2 linked regions of the Loktanella sp. M215 genome follow. The protein of the gene in region 2 binds, or shares a complex with, the protein of the main gene of each other region. Links are inferred from orthologs where the notes say so. Each region holds a gene or a part of one and is shown on either strand. Other genes may lie near its edges.

Region 1 (2,850 bases), 1.0 Mb from region 2 along the record:
GCCGATGCGGGCGGTGGCGGTGTGAACCGCCGGCAGCAGGCGCATCATGTAGGACCAGAAGACGTAGATCCCGACCGAGACGGCGACGGAATAGGCCAGAGCCGCGAAGACCGACAGCGCGCCGTTGTCATCGAGCAGCGAGGACACGCCGAGGTAGGTGTAGATGCCCGAGGCCACCGCCAATACGCCGAGGGCGGTGCCGGTGATGCTTTCGAGCCAGACGACGTGGGATTCCAGATCGCGGGCGTTGCGAATGTTGCGGGCCTCGGTGCGGGACAGGCGGGACTCGTCGGTCATGGGGGCCCTTTCGGCTGTTCATCTCAAGATAGGGGGCCAAGCGACGGTTGCAAATGACAGGGCCGTGGGCTGGCCGTTCCGGCCCGCGTGGAGGTTTTGCACCTCCACACCTCCGCAAAGTATTTTCAACCAGAAGAAGGGGGGCGTCAGGTCAGACGTTTCGCCTAGCGGGGACCGGGGTGGCGGCGGGTGGTGCCCATGGCCTGAGAGGCGGCCTGTGCACCGGTGTTGCCCTAGTCGGTTCCGATGGTGACGTAAGTGCAACCAAGCGACTTGGCGTGGTCTTCGACCGGCGGGATCATGGGGCGCCTGACGCCGCGGCCGCGCCAGTCCGGCGCGACATAGATGTGGTGTAGATCAAGGCCGCGCCGGTCGTGCGCGGTGGGCAGCATCAGGGCGTCGGACATCCGGACGAGGTCCGCGATGTTTGCAGGCGCCACCGGGCGGGCGTCAAAATCCGACGTCGCCACCGGGGCCGCCGTCCTGCTGCCAGGGCTTCACGAGGTTGCCGAAGCGGGTAAAGCGGCCTTCGAACGACAGTTCCACCGTGCCGATGGGGCCATGGCGCTGCTTGCCGATGACGACCTCGGCCTTGCCGCGCAGGCGCTCCATTTCCTCCTGCCAGATGGCGATCTTGTCCATCTCGTGATCACCCGGTTTTTCGCGTTCCTTGTAGTATTCCTCGCGGAACACGAACATCACGACGTCGGCGTCCTGCTCGATCGAGCCGGATTCGCGCAGGTCGGACAGTTGTGGGCGCTTGTCCTCGCGGTTTTCGACCTGACGGGACAGCTGCGACAGCGCGATGACCGGGATCATCAACTCCTTGGCGATGGCCTTGAGGCCCATCGTGATTTCGGAGATTTCATTCACGCGGTTTTCACTGCGTCCGGTGCCGCGGACCAGTTGCAGGTAGTCCACCACCAGCACGTCGAGGCCATGGGTCCGTTTCAACCGGCGCGCCCGTGCGGCAAGCTGGGAAATAGGCAGGGCGGGGGTGTCGTCGATGAAGAGCGGGCAGGATTCGAGCTGCTTGGCGGCGTCCACGAAACGGCGGAACTCCACCTCTGTCATGTCGCCGCGGCGGATCTGTTCGGATGGCACCTCGGCGGCTTCCGACAGGATCCGGGCGGCGAGCTGTTCGGCGGACATTTCGAGCGAGTAGAAGCCCACGACGCCGCCGTTGACCGCCCCTTCGGTGCCGTCATGCAAGGTGCCCTTCTTGTAGGCCTTGGCGATGTTGTAGGCGATGTTGGTCGCCAGCGAGGTCTTGCCCATGGACGGGCGGCCCGCAAGAATTAGAAGGTCGGACTTGTGCAACCCGCCCAGCTTTTTATCCAGATCGACAAGACCGGTTGACACGCCGGCCAGCCCCCCGTCGCGCTGGTACGCAGCGTTGGCCACGTTCACCGCGTCGGTCACGGCCCGCAGGAAGGATTGAAAGCCGCTTTCCGAGGTGCCGCTTTCGGCCAGCGCGTAAAGCGCCTGTTCCGCCTCGACGATCTGATCCTTGGGCTCAGACGCCACATCGACCTTGGACGCCTTGGACGAAATGGTTTGCCCCACCTGAATCAGCTGACGCCGGATCGCGAGGTCGTAGATCATCTGCGCGTAGTCCCGCGCGGCAAAGGCCGAGGTGGCAGAGGCCGCAAGCCGCACGAGGTAGGCACCGCCGCCAAGTTCCTGCAGGCCCTCGTCATCCTCCATGTAGGATTTCAGCGTGACGGGACTGGCCAGCGCATTCTTGGACAGGCGCGCCGCGGCGCAGTCGAAGATGCGGGCGTGGACGGGATCGTAGAAATGCTGGGGGCCGACGACGCTCGCGATGCGGTCGAAGATGTCGTTGTTGGTCAGGATCGCGCCCAGCAACTGTTGTTCCGCCTCGATCGAATGCGGCATCGTGTCGACGCTCGCCTCGGCTGTGCCGGTCGCGTTGAAAATGCTGATTTCATTCATCGGATGCCTGTCCCCTCGGTCGGTTGCCACTGTGCGCGTGGTTTGCACCGGTCATAAACCAGCGGTGGCGCGGACCCAAATTGTATATTTCTGTGGATAGGTCGCCCTGCGCACATCTAGCACAAGATGGGCCAGATCGCTACCGCCGGCGTCCAGATCTGGTATTCTATGACCCGGCGGAATTTGGCCGGACTGTCGTCAGACCATCACGCCCGGTGTCCAGCCCTTGGGGTTACGCAGGTAGGCTTCGACCGCATCCAGCGTGGCGCTGTCAAAGGACTGACGCGACCGGGCCACCTCCAGCACATCCCACCAGGTGCACAGGTGCAGCAGCTGCACGCCGTGGTCCGACAGCCGTTCTTCCACACCCTCGAAGATGCCGTAGAAGAAGATCACGGCCGTGGCGGCGCAACTGGCCCCCGTATCGCGAATCGCATCGACGAAGGACAGCTTGGACCCGCCGTCGGTCGTCAGATCCTCGACCAGCAACACGCGCTGGCCTTCGGTCATGACACCCTCGATGCGGGCGTTGCGACCGTAGCCCTTGGGCTTCTTGCGCACGTAGGTCATCGGCAGCGCCATGCGCTCGGCCACGAG
Region 2 (4,410 bases):
GGTGCGGTCGAGCTTTTCAGCCTCTGCCCCGCCCAGCGCCACGTCGCGGCCACCCTGGATCGTGGCGACCTCGGTATTGCCGGCGGGCTCTTCGCTTTCCTCGGATTCTTCTTCTTCGGTGACTTGGATGCCCATCTCGGAGAGCATCGACATCACATCCTCGATCTGGTCGGAGGAGACCTGTTCGGGGGGCAGGACGGCGTTCAGCTGGTCATAGGTGATGTAGCCCCGCTCGCGCGCGTCGGCGATCATCTTCTTGACGGCGGCCTGGCTCATGTCGAGGCTGATGTCGCTGTCGCTATCGTCCTTGCGGTCGTCGTTGTCTTTGGCGGCCATGTCTCGGGGCTCCTCGTGTCAGCGGGCGACGGCGTGTCTGGCGAATCGGATGGGCGGGTGATTCGGTTGCAACGAATCAACGCTGTACGCGGCTGATTCGCAACCGGAAAGGGCAGAATTTACAGCCCCTGTTGCACGCACCCCCCTCGTTCGCCTGTCCACGAGCGTATCGGTTCTGCCCTACTTAGGGTCGCGCGGCGGTTTTGCAATCGTCAGCGCCTGCAGGATCGCATCAAATGCGGCGCGTTCGGACTTGTCCATGCCAAAGCCGTTTTCGGCGATGACGATCTCGGCGTTGTCCTCGCCACCGATCTGGCTGGACTTGGCGACGGCGCGCACCGCCTCGCCCAGACGCCATGTCAGCCCCTCGTCGGCGGCGTCGACGTCCTCCACCGCTTCGGAGACCTCGCGCGGCAGCGCACGGGCGGCGGTCAGCTTGGCGAAGCTTTCGGCGAGGCAGCGGCGGGCGAAATCGACGTCGCCGGGTTTGCGCAGGCCGGAGGTCAGGACGACGTCGCGCTGGGTCAGGATGCGGGCCACGGCCTCTTCACCCACGCAGGCGTGCAGGTGGGTGGTCAGGTCCGTGTCGTCGGCGCAGCGCAGGATCGCGTCGCGCAGACGGGCGTGGTCGGGGTCGGTGCAATCCATCAGCTCCAGCGGGGCGAGGAAGGCGTGCAGGGCGGCGGGTGTGGCGATCAGGGTGGCGAGGATCACCGCCTCGCGCATGTGGGATTCGTCGGCGGCCCCGGCGCCGAGGATCGAGCGCTTGTTGGAGGCGACGGGCGAGAGGTCGCGTTCCCACGGCTGCTGCTTGGGGTTCCATTTCTGCGCCTTGCGCGGCGTGAAGGCCTTGTTCTGCGGCTTGCGGGTGCGGAAGAGGTCCCAGCGCATTTCCTTGATCGCCTCGCCGTAGTGGCTGCGGATCGAGGGGTCGGCGATCAGCTTGATCTTGTCGCGCAGCGACTTGTCCAGCGCCGCGCGGCGTTCGGGGCTGTCGAAGACGCGGCCTTCGGTTTCGCGCTGCCAGAGCAGTTGCACCATGGGCATGGCGGCGTCGATGATCGCCTGCATGGCGTCGCGACCCTGCTGCTTGATCACGTCGTCGGGGTCGAGGCCGGCGGGCATGACGGCGAATCGCAAGGACTGCCCGGCGGCGAGAAGCGGCAGGGCGAGGTCGATGACGCGCATCGCGGCGCGCAGGCCGGCGGTGTCGCCGTCGAGCGCAATGATCGGTTCGGGCGAGATCCGCCAGAGCATGTGGAGGTGGTGTTCGGTGACGGCAGTGCCGAGGGGGGCGACGGCGGCGGCGAACCCGGCCTCGCTGAGCGCGATGACGTCCATGTAGCCTTCGGCGACGACGAGGGGCGTGCCCTTGCCGGCGGCGGTGCGGGCGTTCTGCACGTTGTAGAGGGTGCGGGACTTGTCGAAGAGTTCTGTTTCCGGCGAGTTGTAGTATTTCGCTTTGGCGTTCAGGTCCATTGCCCGGCCGCCGAAGGCGATCGCCCTGCCCCGCGCGTCGCGGATCGGGAACATGATGCGGCCGCGGAAGCGGTCGTAGGGGGCGCCGCCCCGGTCGCTGACAGCCGCGAGCCCTGCGTCGATCACCAGCTTCTGCGCCACACCCTTGGCGGTGAGGGCGGCAAGCACGCCGCCGTTGTCGGGGGCGAAGCCGATGTCCCAGCGCGCCTGCGCCTCGGGGCTGAGGCCCCGGCGGGCGAGGTAGTCGCGGGCGGGACCTGCGGCAGCGGTTTGCAGGTTCAGGCGGAAGTGCTGGACCGCCTGCTCCATCACCTCGGCCAGTTCGGTGCGGGTGTCGGCCTTTTCCTGCGCGCGGGGGTCGCGTTCGGGCATCGGCAGGCCGGCTTCACCTGCGAGGATGCGGATCGCCTCCATGAAGTCGACATTCTCGGTCTCGCGCACGAAGGAGATGGCGTCGCCTTTGGCGTGGCAGCCGAAGCAGTAGTAGAATCCCTTGCGGTCGTCGACGTGGAAGCTGGCGGATTTTTCCTGATGGAACGGGCACGGCGCCCACATGTCGCCGCGGCCCTGATTGGACTTCTTGTTGTCCCACATGACCTTGCGCCCGACGACCTGTGACAGCGACAGGCGGGTGCGCAATTCGTCGATGAAACCGGGGGGTAAGGACATGGGGTGATTATCGCTGAGGGTGAGTGCAGAGTCGAGAGGGCGGAGGGGGCGCTGCCCCCACGGCTGCGCCGCCCCCCGAAGTATTTTCAACCAGAAGAAGGGGAGAGTGCCGCGCGTTCGAGGGCGGGGTATCGCCAGCCGAGGGTGAGGCCGCGGAAGACGAAGGAGAGCAGAAGGCCGATCCAGAGGCCGTGATTACCGAAGAGCGCCATGAGCGGGATGACGGCGGCGAAGTAGAGGAGTGTCGAGACCACCATCATGTTGCGCATGTCGGTGGTGCGGGTGGCGCCGATGAAGATGCCGTCGAGCATCCAGGCGGCGACGCCCGCGATGGGAGCCAGCACCATGTAGGGCAGGTAGTGGCGGGCGGCGGTCTGCACTTCTGGCGCCGTGGTCATGATGTCGATGACGGTGCCGCCCAGAAGCGCGAAGGCCAGCGCCAAGGCAGCGCAGATCGCGGCGCCCCAGCCGGAGGTCAGGAGCGCGGCGCGGCGCAGGGCGGGACGGTCGCGGCGGCCCAGTGCTTGCCCCACGAGGGATTCTGCTGCGATGGCGAAGCCGTCGAGGGCGTAGGCCGTGACCTCGAGGAACTGCAGCAGGATCTGGTTGGCGGCGAGCTGGATGTCGCCGAAATGCGCGCCCCAGAACAGGAAGCTGACGAAGATCGCCTGCAGCAGGACGCTGCGGATCAGGATGTCGCCGTTGACGATGCCCATGCGGATCAGGCGGGCGCGGTCGAAGACCCGCGGCCAGTCGCGCCAGGCGGGGACGCGGAAGGCCGCGCGGCAGAGCCAGAGGCCGAGTGCCAGGCCGGACCATTCGGCGATGACCGTGGCTGCGGCGACCCCCGGCACGCCCCAGCCGAGGTGCAGCACGAAGATGAGGTCGAGGGTGATGTTGGCGCCGTTCATCAGCACCTGGATCAGCAGCACGGCGCCGGTGCGTTCCTGTGCGATCAGCCAGCCGGTGATGCCGTAGAGCGCGATGGCGGCGGGGGCGGACCAGACGCGGATCGCCATGTAGTTGCGGGCGAGGGTTTCGACCTCGGCACTGGCCGGAGAGATGGCGAAGGCCCCGGCGAAGAGGAGGGTCTGGGCGGCGATGATGATTGCACCTGCCGTGACGCCGATGATGAGGGCGCGGGACAAAAGGGCCGCGACCTCTGGGGTATTCTCCTCACCGATGGCCTGTGCGGTGAGGCCGGATGTGCCCATGCGCAGGAAGCCGAAGACCCAGTAGATCGCCGTCAGGATGATCGCGCCGATGCCCACGGCCCCGATCGGGGCCGCCTGCCCCAGCTGACCCACGACTCCGGTGTCGACGACGCCGAGGATCGGCACCGTCGCGTTCGAGATCACCACCGGCAGCGCGATGTGCAGCACCCGGCGGTGCGTGAGGTTCATCTCAGTCCTCGCCGCGGACCGGCATCAGGAAATGCCCCGTGGCCTGCGCGAACAGCCGCGCGCGGTTGTCCTGCCAGGCCTCGACATGGACGCTCGCGTAGCGGCGGCCGGAGCGATTCACGCGGGCACGGGCGTAGGCGTCGCGCGGCAGGCCGGAGCGGAGGTAGTCGACGTTGAAGTCGATGGTCTTGGGCAGGCGGCGGGGGATCGCCTCGGCGCCCGATTCCATGTCTTCCCACAGCATCGCCCAGCTGAGTTCGATGATGGCCGCGACCTCCATGAAGGCGGCGGTGACGCCGCCGTGGAGCGCCGGGATCGCCGGGTTGCCGATCAGCATGTCGGCGAAGGGCAGCACGGCGGTCAGCTCGTCGCCGTGACGTTCGAACTGGATGCCGAGGAAGCGGATGTAGGGCACACCGTCGACGAGGCCCTGCAGGGTGGCGTCGCGGCGCTGCTTGACGACCTGCACGGGTTCCGGGCGGGCGCGTTTGGGCGGCATGCTCATGATGTGGCCTGCGGCTTG

Evidence for each region.
Region 1: the proteins of dnaG (region 2) and GLR48_RS12460 are in contact, whole or in part, in a crystal structure (PDB 2R6A), measured with the Geobacillus stearothermophilus proteins. The link is inferred for Loktanella sp. M215 from one-to-one orthologs. Residues at the interface, in WP_049624496.1 of Geobacillus stearothermophilus: Lys456, Leu457, Leu458, Pro459, Ala460, Asn463, Ala464, Leu467, Leu535, Leu536, Ile537, Ala538, Gln544, Glu545, Asp548, Tyr549, His552; in WP_033016901.1 of Geobacillus stearothermophilus: Ser13, Glu15, Ala16, Gln18, Glu91, Leu92, Asp94, Ala95, Val96, Pro97, Thr98, Ala99, Ala100, Asn101, Tyr104, Tyr105, Ile108.

Annotation. Positions count from the first base shown.
Region 1 is NZ_WMEA01000001.1:2,534,608-2,537,457, forward strand. It holds GLR48_RS12460 (replicative DNA helicase), read right to left. Parts: upstream 2,254-2,850; coding sequence 748-2,253; downstream 1-747. Other genes in the region: GLR48_RS12450 (hypothetical protein), read right to left, coding at 1-297; GLR48_RS12455 (GNAT family N-acetyltransferase), read right to left, coding at 531-767; GLR48_RS12465 (orotate phosphoribosyltransferase), read right to left, coding at 2,452-2,850. UniProt on the Escherichia coli protein: The main replicative DNA helicase, it participates in initiation and elongation during chromosome replication. Travels ahead of the DNA replisome, separating dsDNA into templates for DNA synthesis.
Region 2 is NZ_WMEA01000001.1:3,529,611-3,534,020, forward strand. The notes cover bases 1-2,972. They hold dnaG (DNA primase), read right to left. Parts: upstream 2,485-2,972; coding sequence 517-2,484; downstream 1-516. Other genes in these bases: rpoD (RNA polymerase sigma factor RpoD), read right to left, coding at 1-336; GLR48_RS17360 (MATE family efflux transporter), read right to left, coding at 2,571-2,972. In the rest of the region: more of GLR48_RS17360, read right to left, coding at 2,973-3,887; GLR48_RS17365 (PaaI family thioesterase), read right to left, coding at 3,889-4,392; GLR48_RS17370 (PaaI family thioesterase), read right to left, coding at 4,389-4,410. UniProt on the Escherichia coli protein: RNA polymerase that catalyzes the synthesis of short RNA molecules used as primers for DNA polymerase during DNA replication.